DNA from 3 places in the Qipengyuania sp. JC766 genome. Region 1 is predicted to be linked to each of the others. Evidence: predicted binding sites of a transcription regulator. Region 1 holds the regulator's gene; each other region holds the start of a gene.
What was found. Region 1 encodes LexA, which represses DNA repair genes until DNA is damaged. Its sites were predicted from a motif close to GTTCCNCNCTTGTTCT; they were not measured.
Positions count from the first base shown of each region.

Region 2: a site for LexA is predicted at 3,776-3,791, ahead of uvrA (excinuclease ABC subunit UvrA). Genes of this name have one in related genera too.
Region 3: a site for LexA is predicted at 3,263-3,278, ahead of recA (recombinase RecA). Genes of this name have one in related genera too.

Region 1 is NZ_JBFEFL010000001.1:617,492-622,735, forward strand. It holds gene gltX (glutamate--tRNA ligase) at 1-242, opposite strand, end outside; gene AB1K63_RS03035 (ComEC/Rec2 family competence protein) at 374-2,464, shown strand; gene lexA (transcriptional repressor LexA) at 2,493-3,188, opposite strand; gene moaC (cyclic pyranopterin monophosphate synthase MoaC) at 3,327-3,812, opposite strand; gene trpC (indole-3-glycerol phosphate synthase TrpC) at 3,963-4,748, opposite strand; gene trpD (anthranilate phosphoribosyltransferase) at 4,745-5,244, opposite strand, start outside.
Region 2 is NZ_JBFEFL010000001.1:354,634-359,877, forward strand. It holds gene AB1K63_RS01805 (M3 family metallopeptidase) at 1-1,860, opposite strand, end outside; gene AB1K63_RS01810 (lysozyme) at 1,998-2,822, opposite strand; gene AB1K63_RS01815 (SDR family oxidoreductase) at 2,962-3,567, opposite strand; gene uvrA (excinuclease ABC subunit UvrA) at 3,801-5,244, shown strand, end outside.
Region 3 is NZ_JBFEFL010000001.1:390,076-395,319, reverse strand. It holds gene alaS (alanine--tRNA ligase) at 1-1,037, opposite strand, end outside; gene AB1K63_RS01965 (class I SAM-dependent methyltransferase) at 1,087-1,917, opposite strand; gene recA (recombinase RecA) at 2,127-3,185, opposite strand; gene AB1K63_RS01955 (hypothetical protein) at 3,306-4,982, opposite strand; gene AB1K63_RS01950 (DUF4139 domain-containing protein) at 4,994-5,244, opposite strand, start outside.

The DNA.
Region 1 (5,244 bases):
GACTGGAACACCGGGTCCTCGTCGAAGTCGAGGCCGAGCCAGGACAGGCCGTCGAGGATCGCGTCGATTGCGTCCTGCGTCGACCGCTTCTGGTCCGTATCCTCGATCCGGAGCAGCGCCTTGCCGCCGTGATGGCGCGCGAACAGCCAGTTGAACAGCGCGGTGCGGGCGCCTCCGATATGCAGGAATCCGGTCGGGGACGGCGCGAAACGTGTCACCACCTGTCCGGTTTCACTTGCCATTGATTGCACGTTCCTTTTCAAATCTCGTCATGCCCGGCAGCGAGACATTCGGCGTGCCCTTCGGGGGACCCGGCGAGGGGGCGGGGGGTGCCGATGCTGCGGTGCAGCGTCCTTGGCGAAGCAGGCTCCACTTGTCCAGTATCGCCGACAGGGCCGAAGCGTTCCTGGACCGGGCGGGATTCGATCGCGCGCCCTGGCTGACGGTCGCTTTTGCGGGAGGAATCGCGCTCTGGTTCACCCTGGCCGCCCCTTGGCAATGGTGTGCGGCGATCGGCGCGTGCCTGCTGCTGGCGCTCGGCGCTTTCGCAGTCTGGCGCGACCGGCCGGGCCGGGTCGAACTGCAGAAGGCGGTAATCGCCCTGCCGGTGATGGTCGCGCTGGGGATCGGCGTGGTCTGGGCCCGGTCGGAACTGGTCGGGGCCGAGGCGATCGACGGCCCGCGGGTGGAGCGGTTCGATGCGCGGATACTGGAGCGCGAGGAGCAGCCGGCGCAGGACCGGATCAGGCTGGTCCTCGCCATGCACGATTCCGAGGCGGGGGAGGCGCGCAAGGTGCGGGTCAACGTTCCGCTGGCCATGGCTGCGCCGGGCCTGCGCGAAGGTGTCGTCATTCGCCTGCGGGCGCGCCTTATGCCGCCGGCGCCGCCCATGCTCCCGGGCTCCTACGATTTCGCCCGGCGGGCCTGGTTCGAAGGTCTGGCCGCGACCGGCGCCGCCATCGGAAAGATCGAGATCGTGGAGGGGGCAGGCGCGGCGGACGGGCTGGCGCAAGTGCAGCGGTACCTGGCGAGCCATGTCCGCTCGCAGCTTGGCGCGTCGCCCGGCACCATCGCGGCGGCTTTCGCGAGCGGCGACCGGGGCGCGATATCCGAGGCGGACGAGGAAGCGATGCGCGATGCCGGGCTGACGCACCTGCTTTCCATCAGCGGGCTGCATGTGAGCGCGGTGATAGCGGCGGCCTATCTGCTGGCGCTGAAGCTGCTTGCGCTGTGGCCCTGGCTCGCCCTGCGGGTCCGCCTGCCGTTGATGGCGGCGGCGATCGGCGCGCTCGCAGGTGTCGGCTACACCTTGCTGACGGGCGCGGAAGTACCGACGGTGCGCAGCTGCGTCGGGGCCCTGCTGGTCCTGATCGCGCTCGCCATGGGGCGCGAGGCGCTGTCGATGCGCATGGTCGCGGTGGCTGCCTTCATCATCCTGCTGGTCTGGCCCGAGACGCTGGTCGGCCCGAGCTTCCAGCTGAGCTTTTCCGCCGTTCTGGCGATCGTGGCGCTTCACAACAGCGCGCCGGTCAAGGCGTTCTTGGCGCCACGCGAGGAAGGCTGGCTGGCATCGACCGGGCGCAAGGCGGTGATGCTGCTGGTGACGGGGCTGGTGATCGAGATTGCGCTGATGCCGATCGTCCTGTCGCATTTCCACCGGGCCGGCGTGTACGGCGCCTTCGCCAATGTCTTCGCGATCCCGCTGGTCACTTTCGGCTCCATGCCGCTGATCGCGCTGGCGCTGTTCGCAGACCTCGTGGGGCTGGGCGCGCCGTTCTGGTGGCTGGCGGGCAAGTCGCTCGACCTGCTGCTGGCGATCGCGCACTGGACGGCCGACCAGCCGGGCTCGGTCAAGCTGATGCCGGACATGGGGCGCGGCCTGCTGATGCTGTTCGTCGCGGGCGGGTTGTGGCTGGCACTGTGGAAGGGGAGGGCGCGGTTGCTCGGGCTCGTTCCGGCGGGCCTCGCGGCCATGCTTTACGCGCTGAAGCCTGCACCGGACCTGCTGATCTCAAACGACGGACGGCATGTCGGAATCGCGGGCGAGGGCGAGCGGCTGCTGATGCTGCGCGACACGCGCAGCGACTATGCGAAGGACAATTTCAACGAACTCGCGGGTCTCGACGGCGAGCCGGTTCCGCTGGCCGAATGGGAGAATGCCGAGTGCAGTCCGGATTTCTGCGTCATCACGCTCGAGCGAGCCGGGCGAAGCTGGTCGATCCTGATGGCGCGCAGCCGCAACATCATCGAGGAACGGGCACTGGCGGCGGCGTGCGAGCGGGCCGATATCGTGGTGGCGGACCGCTGGCTGCCGCGCTCCTGCCGTCCGCGCTGGCTCAAGGCCGACCGCAAGATGCTGGCGGAGGAGGGCGGCCTCGCGATCGACCTGTCGACGCCGTCATACTCCGCCGTTGCCGACACGCAGGGCGCGCATGGATGGTGGCGCGGCGAAAGCTTCCGCTGACCGCCGCGCCGACCGTCATCCGGCCGCGTCAGTGATAGCGGCGCAGCAGGCCTGCGAGCTTGCCCTGCACCTGCACCTGGCCCGGGTGGTAGACCTGCGGCTCGTAGCTCGAATTCGCCGGATCGAGGCGGATATTCCCGCCGTCGCGGCGCAAATACTTGAGCGTCGCTTCCTCGTTCTCGACCAGGGCGACGACGATCTCGCCGTCCCGCGCGGTGTCGGTCCGCTTCACGAGCGCATAATCGCCATCGAAGATGCCCGCTTCGATCATCGAGTCACCCGACACCTCGAGCGCGTAGTGATCGCCCGGACCGAGCAGCGCCGCGGGGACCGGCAGGCTCGACTGGCCTTCGATCGCCTCGATTGGCGCACCGGCGGCGATGCGGCCGTGCAGCGGGATCTCGATCACGTCGTTCGCCGGTTGCGGCATGCGCGCCGGCGGCGTGGTCGCCCGGTCCACCGCGTCCGATGCCGTGTCGTTGGCGGCGACGGTCTTCGTCCCGGTCACGTTTTCCGGCTGCTTGAGGATTTCCAGCGCGCGGGCCCGGTTGGGCAGGCGACGGATAAAGCCGCGCTCTTCCAAGGCGGAAATCAGCCGGTGAACGCCGGACTTGCTCTTGAGGTCGAGCGCTTCCTTCATTTCCTCGAACGAGGGGGAAATGCCGGTCTCTTCCAGCCGCTGCTGGATAAAACGGATGAGCTCGTGCTGCTTTGCCGTCAACATGGGGCCCTTGGCTCCTTGATTGCCTTTACGATCCATCCGCAAACCGCGAACGAATGCAGAACAATTAGGCAACCAATTCGGTTAGGTCAAGCGTTTCCGCCATTCCGGGGTGGATAGTGCGGAACAGGCGTTCCCCTTTCATCCCGCCGGCGCATCGTCCGCAATCCACGATCCGGACTTGCCGCCATGCTTTTCGAACAGCCTTATGGCCTCGATGGTCATGGACCGGTCGATCGCCTTTGCCATGTCGTAGATCGTCAGCAGCGCGACCGAGACAGCGGTCATCGCTTCCATTTCCACGCCCGTGCGCCCGGTCAGCGCGGCGGTGGCGGTGACCGCGATCGCTCCGTCCTCGAACGCGAAGTCGACCGTTACGCTGTCCAGTGCGAGCGGGTGGCACAGCGGGATCAAGTCGCCGGTCTTCTTGGCCGCCATGATCCCTGCGATGCGCGCCGTGGCGAGGACGTCCCCCTTTGCGGTATTGCCGTCGCGGATGGCGGCGAGCGCCGCCTCCGACATCCGGATGCGACCGCCGGCGACGGCGCGCCTTCCGGTCGCAGGCTTGCCGCCGATATCGACCATCCGGGCCGCGCCCGATTCGTCTAGGTGAGTCAGGTCAGGCATAGCGAAGCTGAACCAAGTTGACGGAGTTGACACAGTCCTGATGGCAAAACCCGACGGCCGTGAAGGGCCGGAATTGCGGCGGGCAGACGGGACGGGGCAGGGGCTTGCTCATGGATTGATCCTGACAGCTTCGCGCCCTGTAGGACAGGCCTATCCGTTCAGCAGGTCGCGGGTCGCCTGTGCGACATCGTCCTGCCGCATCAGGCTTTCGCCGACGAGGAAGCAGCGGATGCCGCTCCGGCTCAAGCGCTCGCAGTCGGCGTGGCTTGCGATCCCGCTTTCCCCGACCAGCATGGCGTCCTCGGGCGCACGCGCGGCCAGCCGTTCGCTTGTGCCCAGATCGGTCTCGAAACTACGCAGGTCGCGATTGTTGATGCCGATGAGGCGCGATTTGAGACGCGCGGCGCGCTCCAGCTCCGCCTCGTCATGCACTTCGACCAGCACGTCCATGCCGCGCTCCAGCGCCGCCGCCTCGAATTCGGCCAGTTCGCCATCGGACAGTGCCGCCACGATCAGCAGGACCGCGTCCGCGCCCAGCGCGCGCGATTCCGCGATTTGCCAGGCATCGACCATGAAATCCTTGCGCAGGACCGGCAGGGCGCAGCTCTTGCGCGCTTCGATCAGGTAATCGTCATGACCCTGGAAATAGGGTTCGTCGGTCAGGACGGAGAGGCACGACGCACCGCCATCGGCATAATCCATCGCGTGCTGGTGCGGACGAAAATCGGGCCGGATCAGTCCCTTGGAAGGCGAAGCTTTCTTGATTTCCGCAATCAGCGCGAAGCCATCCGCCGATTTTTGCGCCAGGGCGTCGGCAAATCCGCGCGGCGGGGTGGCGGCAAGTGCGGCCCGGTCCAGGTCCTCGATTGTCGCGCGCGCCTTTCGCGCCGCGACCAGTTCGCGCTTCGCGGCGCAGATTTCTTCCAGCCTGTTCATCCGACCATCTCTATCCAGCGCGCCAGCAGATCGCGCGCGCGCCCGCTGTCGAGGGCTTCCGACGCCATGGAGGCGCCCGTGTTCCAGTCCTCCGTCCGTCCTGCCACGATCAGCGTTGCGGCGGCATTGAACAGGACCGCATCGCGATAGGGGCCGGGCACGCCGTCGAGCAGCGCGACGAGCGCCCGCGCGTTGTGCGCCGCGTCCCCGCCGCGGATCGCCTCGACCGGCGCGTGTTCGAGGCCGGCCATCCCGGCATCGACCCGGCGCATGGCGAATTCGCTGCCCTGAACGTCAGCGACCTCGTTGCCGCCGGCAAGGCTCAGCTCATCCAGCCCTTCGTCGCCCGAGACGATCATGGTGCGCTGGGTGCCCAGGCTCGCCTTGGCGCGCGCGTAGATCGGGACATAGGCGGGGCGGGCGATGCCGATCAGCTGGCGTTCGACGCCCGCGGGGTTCGACAGCGGGCCCATCAGGTTGAAGATCGTCCGCCGGC
Region 2 (5,244 bases), 260 kb from region 1:
CTGGGCCGGCGTGCTGATAGCCGCGGCCTCGTCGGCCGACAGCGCGTGCCAGCGCATGTCCAGCAGCGCCGCTTCGACGACTTCGCCGAAATCGTAGCCCTGGTTGAACTTGCTCGCCGCTTCCAGCTTCTCGACCAGCTCGGCCGGGATGGTCTCGCCCGTTTCGTGGTGCTTGGCGTAATTGCGCAGCACTTCGGGGTAGGTCATCCACATCTCGTGGACCTGACTGGGATATTCCACGAAATCGCGCGCGGTGGCGGTGCCCGAGAGGCTTTCGTACTTCTGGTCCGCGAAGAAGCCGTGCAGCGCATGGCCGAATTCGTGGAAGGTCGTGTTGACCCAGTCGAAGCTGACCAGCTGGGGTTCGCCCGCCGGTGCCTTCGGGATATTGAGCACGTTGTAGATCACCGGCTTCGTGTCCCAGAGATAGCTCTGGTCGACGAAATTGCTCATCCACGCGCCGCCGCGCTTGGACGGGCGCTGGAACGGGTCGAAGTAGAACAGGCCCATGTCGGAGCCGTCCGCATCGCGAACGGTGTAGACCCACACGTCCGGGTGGTAGACCGGGATGTCCGTACGACGTTCGAAGCTGAGGCCGTAAAGCTTGTTGGCCATGTAGAAAACGCCGTCTTCCAGCACCTTGTCGAGCTGGAAATACTGCATCACCTCGTCGTCATCGACTTCGTAACGCCCGGCCTTGACCATATTGGCGTAGCGGTACCAGTCCCACGGCTGCACTTCGAAATTGCCGCCTTCCTCGCGGATCTTCTCGTTCAGCACGCCAGCTTCGCGGCGTTGGGTCGCGGCGAGCGCGGGAACCATCTGGCCCATGAAGTCGAGCGCGGCCTGCGGCGATTCCACCATCCGGTCGTACATGGTGTAACTGGCCCAGTCCGGCTCGCCGAACAGGGCGGCCTTCTCCGCCCGCAAGCGGGCGATCTGCGCGACCAGCGGGCGCGTATCGATAGACGTCGTGCCGTCGGCGCGGTGGTAGCTCGCCTTGAATAGCTTTTCGCGCGCGGCGCGGTTTTCCATGCTCGGCAGGAGCGGCTGCTGCGTGGTGTTCTGCAGCGCGATCGCGAATTTGCCCGGCTGGCCTTCTTCCTGCGCCAGCTGCGCGGCGGACTGGATGTCGGATTCCGACAGGCCGGCCAGTTCGGCGCGGGTGTCGAAGAAGACGGTCTGCTCGCTCATCGCGTTACGGGCCTGCTGCCCGAACTCGGTGGTGATGGTGGACAGTTCCGTGTTGATGGCTTTCACCCGCTCGCGCTCGGCGTCGGTCAGCAGGGCACCGGCGTGGACCATGTTCTCGTAGGTCGTCTCGAGCAGCTTGGCGTCCTCGCGCGTCATGCTCATCGCGGCGCGGTTGTCGTACACCGCCTTGACCCGCGCGAAGAGCTCCGGGTTCAGCGTGATGGAGTCACCATGCGCCGACAGCTTGGGGCTGATGTCGGTGTTGATCGCGTCGAGGCGTTCGTTGGTATTGGTGCCGGTAAGGGCGAAGAACACCCGGCTGACCCGGCCGAGCATCCGGCCCGACTTTTCCAGTGCCACGATCGTGTTGTCGAAGGTGGGCGCGGCGGGATTGTCGATGATCGCCTGCACTTCGGCCTTCTGGATGGCCATGCCCTGCTCGAAGGCCGGGACATAATCGTCCTCGGAAATCTGGCGGAAGTCCGGCGCGAGAAAGGGCAGGTCGCTGTCCTGCGCGAAATAGCCCGTGCCTTCGGGGATGTCGGCCTGCGCCAGTTCGTCGGACGCTTCGCCGAGCGTCTCCGCCATCGCGGCTTCGTTATCCATCGTGGTGCATCCTGCCATCAGGGCGCTGGCGGCAACGGCCGCGAACAATTGGGTTTTCATGGTTTCTCCGGTCGAAAATCTGTGAGTGCGTATGATTTTCCATGTAGCAGACAGCATCTGAACGGGAGATTGGTTGCAATTGCAAGCATCTCCCGCCCGCTGCCGGTTTCGGCTGGCCGCCCCTGTCGGGGGAAGGGTCAGGCGGTGGTGCGGGTATCGCCGTATTCGTTGTGCGCGAAGATCTGCGCGCGCCGGTCGCTGCGATGTTCCAGTCCGCCGAACACCGTGCCCTTGGCTGATGTGTAATCGAGTTCCGCCGCAATGGCGGCGTGGTCCCGCGTGTCGATCGCTGCGTTCAGCCTCGGGCTGTCTTCCGCGTCGAGCTTCCCGATCCCGACATTGTAGGCAAGGTCGACCAAGGCATCGAATTCATGCTGATAGAGAGGCATGTCGCCGACCAGTTCGCGGACCCCTTGTGCCGCCTTCTCGGCATCCTGTCTCAGCAGGCGCATGGCATGATCCTTCGTGATCGTATCGCCGATCCGCAGTCCCTCGTCCGGCAGCACCAGATGGCCTGCTCCCACCAGCGGGTTCCCGATCACACTGGAATAGACTGTCAGTTCCATCCCCTCTTCGGCGACGATCGCGTCGAGCAGTTCGGGACTGGGCGACAGCTTGCTGGCGTGGACCCGGAAGTTTTCGGCATCCACCATGGTCGTATCGCCGGACACCGGCGCATGGTTGAACGGGACCGCGCTGTTCGCGGCCACGGTCATAGCAGCACCACCGACCAGCATGGCCGCCCGTGTCCGTTTGGACGGGCGCGCAGGTCCGGATCGCTCCCGGCGTGCCATACGGCGCGCGCCGAAACCGACTGCGAACTTGCGCGGTTCGTCCTTCACCCGGCGCAAGGCCCGCCTGACGGTCTCTCTCTTGCGCCGGCGCGCGCCTTGCGCGCTCGTGGCCGTGCGGCTCTGGCTGGCGTGCAGACTGGCGAGGCGTCGGGCGGATTGCGGGGTCATGGTACTCCTGTTGCGTTTGACGGGCACGCAAACAGTCGGCGCGACCGCCGTTCAGTGTATCAACGGGTCAGGGCACGCCATCGGTCCACGACTCGTCGTGTCCACGATGCGGCTCCGCGACCCCGCAACTGCGGACCCGCTATTCCTCGGGGACCGAGTCCATGTCGAACGCGCGGTTTTCCAAGGCCGGGTCTTCCAATGCGCGGACGAGCACGGCGGCCACGTCGCCGCGATGCGCCTTGCCGGATTTCTCGACTTCCTCGCCCAGGCGAATGCGCCGGTGCCCGTCTTCCTGCGTCAGCGAGACCGGGCGGATGATCGAATAGGCGAGCTCGCTTTCGACCAGATGCACATCGGCGTCGTGCTTGGCCTTGAGATAGTGGTGCAGGTCGCTGTCGGGATCGGGATCGTCCGCGCCGATGGAGCTCAGCATGACGAACTTGTTCACGCCCGCGGCCTGCGCCGCATCGACCAGCGCGATGGCGCCGTCACGGTCGATCGTGTCGGTCATGTCGGGCCCGGTTGAACTGCCCGATCCCGCTGCGAAGATAACCGCGTCCATGCCTTTGCAGGCGTCTTGCGGGAGATCGGCGAGGTCGCCCTGCCGGGTCTCGCAATCGTCGGGCAGGACGCTGGTGTCGGAGCTTTCGCGAACCAGCGCCACGGGGGAGTGTCCTTCGTCCTGCAACTGGCGCACGACGCGTTGACCTGTGTGGCCGGTGGCACCGGCGATGAGTACTTTCATGGCGGAATTCCTTGCATGTCTGCCGCGACGTCTGGGTGTCGGCGGCCTCTGCCCGTTCGACGCGCGGGGCGCCGAGCCGTTCCGCAAGCGCGGGGGACCTTTGCGGATGGACGCCGCATCACCACATGGCGCGAGGACCGGCGCGACGGAACCACGCAAGGCATCCGTGCGCTGTGACACAAGCGGCCGTCCCGGCGCTTGACATCACGGAACACAAACGGAACACGGCCCCTATGGCACTTACCAAGATCAGCGTCCGCGGGGCGCGCGAACACAACCTCAAGGGTGTGGACATCGACCTGCCGCGCGACAGCCTGATCGTGATCACCGGGCTTTCCGGCTCCGGCAAGTCGAGCCTCGCGTTCGATACCATCTATGCCGAGGGGCAGCGGCGCTACGTGGAATCGCTCAGTGCCTATGCACGCCAGTTCCTCGAGATGATGCAGAAGCCCGATGTCGAGCATATCGACGGGCTTTCGCCGGCCATCTCGATCGAGCAGAAGACGACCAGTCGCAATCCGCGTTCGACCGTGGCGACCGTGACCGAAATCTACGACTACATGCGCCTGCTGTGGGCGCGGGTGGGCGTGCCCTATTCCCCCGCGACCGGCCTGCCGATCGAGGCGCAGACAGTGTCCAACATGGTCGACCGGGTGATGGCCCTGCCGGAAGGCACGCGCCTCTATCTGCTCGCGCCGGTGGTGCGCGGGCGCAAGGGCGAATACCGGCGCGAACTGGCCGAGTGGCAGAAAGCGGGCTTCACCCGCGTGCGCATCGACGGAGAGCTCTACCCGATCGAGGAGGCGCCGGCGCTCGACAAGAAGTTCAAGCACGACATCGAGGTCGTGGTCGATCGCCTGGCGGTGAAGGAAGGGCTGGAAACGCGGCTGGCCGACAGTTTCGAGACCGCGCTCAAGCTCGCCGACGGTCTGGCCTATGTGGACCTGGCGGACGGCGTGGTGCCGGGCCGGGAGGACGAGGGCGAGAGCGGCGGTGCGATGAAAGGGGCGGGCATCCCCGCCAACCGGATCGTGTTTTCCGAACGCTTCTCCTGCCCGGTATCGGGTTTCACCATCGAGGAAATCGAGCCGCGCCTGTTCTCGTTCAACGCGCCGCAGGGGGCCTGCCCGACCTGCGACGGGATCGGCGAGAAACAGCTGTTCGACCCGCAGCTGGTAGTCCCGAACGAGGCGCTCAGCCTCAAGAAGGGCGCGGTGGTGCCCTGGGCCAAGTCCAACCCGCCCAGTCCCTATTACATGCAGGTGCTGCAATCGCTGGCGGGCGAGTACGGCTTCGACCTGACGACGCCCTGGAGCGAGCTGAGCGAGGAGAACCGCGACGTCATCCTCCACGGCACTAAGGGCAAGCGCGTGCCGCTGACCTTCAAGGACGGACGCAAGCAGTACACCGTCAACAAGCCGTTCGAAGGCGTCATCGGCAACCTCAACCGCCGGATGCTGCAGACCGAAAGCGCCTGGATGCGCGAGGAGCTGTCCAAGTTCCAGACCGCGCAGCCGTGCGAGACCTGTGGCGGCAAGCGCCTGAACGAAAAGGCGCTGGCAGTGAAGATCCCGGGGCCGTCAGGCGTCACCGACATCGCCACGCCCACTAAGATGAGCGTCGCCGACGCGCGCGCATGGTTCCTTGGCCTGCCGGAGCACCTGAACGACACGCAGG
Region 3 (5,244 bases), 230 kb from region 1:
GCCTGGCCACGCTGCAGTTCCGGGAATGCCTGGCCCATCTCGGTCACAAGTTGCGGAACCAGACGGTGCATCAGCGGCACCTTCGCGCCCAGCAGGTGCGCGTGCCGCATGGCGCGCCGCATGATGCGCCGCAAGACATATCCGCGCCCTTCGTTGGACGGGAGAACCCCGTCCGCCAGCAGGAACGAGGTCGAGCGAAGGTGGTCGGCAATGATCCGGTGGGATGCCCGCTCCGCACCTTCGGCGGGGACGCCGGTCTGACTCTCGGATGCGGCGATCAGCGCCTTGAAAGTATCGATATCGTAATTGTCATGGACGCCCTGCATGACGGCCGCGATCCGCTCCAGTCCCATGCCGGTATCGATCGAGGGTTTCGGCAGGGACGTCCGCTCGCCGTCTGCAGACTGTTCGAACTGCATGAAGACGAGATTCCAGATCTCGATGAAGCGATCGCCGTCCTCGTCAGGCGAACCCGGAGGGCCGCCGGGAATGTGATCGCCGTGATCGTAGAAGACCTCGCTGCACGGGCCGCACGGGCCGGTATCGCCCATCGACCAGAAATTGTCGCTGGTCGCGATGCGGATGATGCGATCTTCCGGCAAGCCGCTGATCTTGCGCCAGAGGTCGAATGCCTCGTCATCGGTGTGATAGACGGTTGCCATCAACCGGCCGGGGTCGAGGCCCCATTCCCTTGTCAGCAGGGTCCAGGCATGCAGGATCGCCTGTTCCTTGAAATAATCCCCGAAGCTGAAATTGCCGAGCATTTCGAAGAACGTGTGGTGCCGTGCGGTGTAGCCCACATTGTCCAGATCGTTGTGCTTGCCGCCGGCGCGCACGCATTTCTGGCTGCTGGTCGCACGCGGCGCCGGTGCCGTTTCGAGGCCGGTGAACACGTTCTTGAACGGCACCATGCCGGCATTGACGAACATGAGCGTGGGATCGTTGTGGGGAACCAGCGGTGCGCTGGGTACCTCCGCATGATCGTGGGCCCCGAAATAGTCGAGGAAGGAGCGCCGGATATCGTTGGTCGATTGCATGGACAGCGAATTAGGGCCTGCGCGCGGATGCGGCAAGACGCATGGGCAATCAGCGACGTCCCCCGGGCCGCGCGGTCACGATCCACGCGGCAGCAGGGAATGCCACGACGCCCTCCACAGCGAAGCTGGCCAGCAGGGACCGGAGCCGGATCATGAGCTGATCGCGTTCTGCTTCCCCGAGATCGCGAATCGCCGACGCGGCCGGACCGATCCGCGTGACGAAGCCCAGAGCATCCGCAACCGGATTGTCTCCGGCACCGGCCACGTAGGCGTAATCGATCTCGGTCATGCCGATGTCGATCCATCCGGCCGCGCGCAGGATACCCGTGACGTGGGCGGGATCGGCAAAGGCGAAGGGACCCGGCGCTTCCGGATCGGGCGCGGTATCGGCCGAACCGAGAAGCCGCGAAATCTCGCTCGCCCAAGGGTTGAGCCCGCGCGCACGGAAGCAGGAAAATACGAGGCGGGCGTCCGGATGGGCACCACGCGCCAGCTGCCCGAAGGCCGCGTATGGATCGTCGAAGAACATGACGCCGTGGCGCGAGACCAGCAGGTCGGCCGGGTCGGATGCGGCCTCCCAGCGCGCTGCGTCCCCCGATACGAATTCCAGATTGCCGAGCGATGCGCCGCGATCGCGCGCCATTTCGATGAGCTTTTCGCTTACATCGATGCCGACCACGTTCGCGCGCGGATTGGCGCGGGCAAGAGCGAGGGACACCTCGCCTGCGCCGCATCCGATATCAAGCGCCTGCCGGAAAGGTCTCGCATTCGCGACCTCCAGCAAGCGGTCCGTCAGTCCGCCGAAAGACCGGTCGGTCCTGCGCCATTCATCCGCCCAGCTTTCGCCGACACGGCCCTGCCATTCGTTTCGTCCCGTCATTGCACCCCCCTGCGCCGATGGAGGACGCGCTATGGCCAAGGATGATGCGTTTGACCATTGATATCCGAACCGCTCCGGCGCGGGCGCCTCTCGCGGAAACGAAAAACCGGCGCGCCGCGGTCGAGTGCGGCACGCCGGTTTTCCGTGTTCCGGGCCGCATCCCGAAATCGGGACGGAGGTCGGATACGGCCCGCTCGAGGTAATGGATGTCAGTCTTCCGCGTCCGGACCCGTCATCATTTCCTCCGCGACTTCGTCGGTCCGGCCGCGGATGGCGGCTTCCAGCTTGTCGCACATTTCTGGATTTTCCTTCAGCCAGACCTTCGCGTTCTCGCGGCCCTGGCCGATGCGGATGCTGTCGTAGGAGAACCAGGAACCGGATTTCTCGACGATCCCGGCCTTCACGCCGAGGTCGAGGATCTCGCCGATCTTGCTGATGCCTTCGCCGTACATGATGTCGAATTCGACCTGCTTGAACGGGGGCGCCACCTTGTTCTTGACCACCTTGACGCGGGTCGAGTTGCCGATGATTTCGTCACGATCCTTGATCTGGCCGGTGCGGCGAATGTCGAGGCGTACTGAAGCGTAGAATTTCAGCGCGTTGCCGCCGGTCGTCGTCTCCGGGTTACCGTACATCACGCCGATCTTCATGCGCAGCTGATTGATGAAGATGACCATGCACTTCGAGCGGTTGATGGAGCCGGTCAGCTTGCGCAGGCTCTGGCTCATCAGGCGGGCCTGCAGGCCGACATGGCTGTCGCCCATCTCGCCCTCGATCTCGGCGCGCGGCACCAGTGCGGCGACCGAGTCGACCACCAGGATGTCGATCGCATTGGACCGAACCAGCGTGTCGGTGATTTCCAGCGCCTGCTCACCGGTGTCGGGCTGGGACACGATAAGCTCGTCGATATCGACGCCCAGCGCCTTGGCGTAAACCGGATCGAGCGCGTGCTCGGCATCGACGAACGCTGCGGTTCCGCCAGCCTTCTGCGCTTCGGCGATGGCGTGCAGCGCCAGGGTCGTTTTCCCCGAGCTTTCCGGCCCGTACACCTCGATCACGCGACCCTTGGGCAGCCCGCCCACGCCGAGCGCAATATCGAGACCGAGCGATCCGGTGGAGATCGCCTCCACATTCATCGCTTCCTTCTGGCCCAGCTTCATCGCCGAACCCTTGCCGAATGCGCGGTCAATCTGCGCGAGTGCGGCGTCGAGCGCCTTTTGACGGTCCACGTTGGATTCCTTGTCTACCAGCTTCAGTTGTGCCGCCATGTCACACGCCTCCTCATTGTGCCAAGGGGCGATGCCCCGATCATCAACTGTGGCGTATGTATCCGCTTTGTTCTTTCGGAACAAGAGGGGAACGAAAATTAGTTTCCGGGCAAGCGGGCGTCAGCTGTCCTCGGTGTCCGAATCGCGCGCGCGAAAATCGAAATCCCGCGTCTCCCCCGCCCCGACCTCGACCTCGATCACGTATTCGCCGTCCTTCAGGCGCGGCTTGCGTCGGCCGGTCCGGTATTCGTAGTCGCCGGCCCAGCCCAGCCGCAGCCTGACCGTCGCGGGACGGCTGCCGACGTTCACGAGGCGGGCCCGCGCGCCGGCCCATTCGCCTTCTTCCAGCCGGTCGCCTTCCGCTTCGGACACCAGTCCGCACACCCCGCGCACGCTCCAGCTCTCGGAGGCGAGTTCCAGTTCCACGTCCTGTGTCACGGCATAATCGCGGAAACGCTCCTCGGCTATCAGCAGGGGACCGCGCGAGCTCGGCTCGAATACCGTCACCCCGCCCTGTGGCAGAGCTACGCCGAGGCCGTGATCCTCATCATTGACCGTCTCCAGCAACAGGCGGGTGGACTCGAGCTCCGGCCCGTCGTCGTCCTCGTCCCAGTCGTCCGTGTTCGTGACCACCCAGCCGCCCAGATCGCAGCCCAGTTCGTAGACGAACTCGCCTTCGATCCGCTGGCGGTTGAGAAAGGCGATCTGCTTCTGGCCCTGCGCGCTGACCGTCACCCGCTCGGGGATGCGATACAATTTGAGATCGCCGAGCTGTTCCTCGCTCGCGACCATGGCCAGTTCCTCGCGCAAGACGCGCGAACCGGTGACGACGATCGATTGCTCCATGTCCGAGTAATCGGCCATCGGCGCCGCCATGGCCATCGGAGGAGGAGGCGGCGGTGGCGGGACGAGCTGGCTCACCGGCGTGCCCAGTGCCGTACTGCCCAGCGGATAGCACAGCAGGCGGAGCGGCGGCGCCTCGGGCGGATCGGCCAGTCCTTCGAAATCGCTCTCGACGTTGAGCGTGCCGGCCACCGCCATGAGGTTCGCATCCTCGAAGCTCTGGCCGTTGTCGTTGAGGATGGTCAGCCAGCTCAGGAGGTCGAAATAGGTCTTGCCGTTCGCCCCGCTGTCGCCGAGCCGCGCGACATAGTGCGCGTCCCAGTCGAAGCCCCAGGCGAGGTAGGTCAGCACGATGGTATAGGTGCCACCGGCCGGATCGCGGGTGTCGATCGAAAAGACCGGGCGTGCGGAGAGCCCTGCCGGGACCCGGTCGAACGTGAGCTTTTCCGGCAGTCCGGAACAGCTCACCGCTTCGAAACCCGCGTCCGTCTGGAGCACCAGTCCGCCGTCCGCCCGCGTGCGCACGATCGCACGCTCTGTCTCCTGCTCTCCCGTGCCGGGGTTGGTCCGCGTGATGCGCACGCGGTTGCCCAGCGTCCCGTTGACCAGCGCGCCGGGGCTCAGCAGTTCCGCGTTGCGGTTCTTCTCGATCGTGCCGCCGGGAAGCCCGGTGACGATGGCGGTCACCGCGACCATGCCTTCCGCCACTCCTTCGAAGCGGATCGTCGATTCCCCGGGCGGCAGGGTGACGGTCCGCGTCTCGCTGATCATCGCGAACCCTTCGGGCCAGTCGCGATTCATCTCGTCGAACTCGCCACGCTGCGGATCGCGATAGACGGTGACCGAAAGATCGTCCGGTGCCGAAGCGTCGACCGCCGCCCGCGATTGCGCGGCCGCCGGTGCGGCAAGGCACGCCGCGATGGGGAGCACGAGGGAGGCTGACAGCCAGCGCATGCCGCGCGGCCTCAGTACTTGGTTTCGAAGATGACGCGGAATTCCCGGCGCCCGTTGGCGGGAACCGGAACAGTCCATTTGCGCTCGTCGGTGTTGATCTGCGTCCCGGTCAGGTCCTCGGCCACCACGCGGTAGTCGCGCGTCCACCATCCCTGGTCCAGTCCGGCCTGCAGCAGTTCCACCTCGACAGGCGTCGATTTGGCATTGGTGAAGGTGTAGCGCATCGTCGTGCGCCAGTAGGTGACGGCGCGCTCGTTCTCGA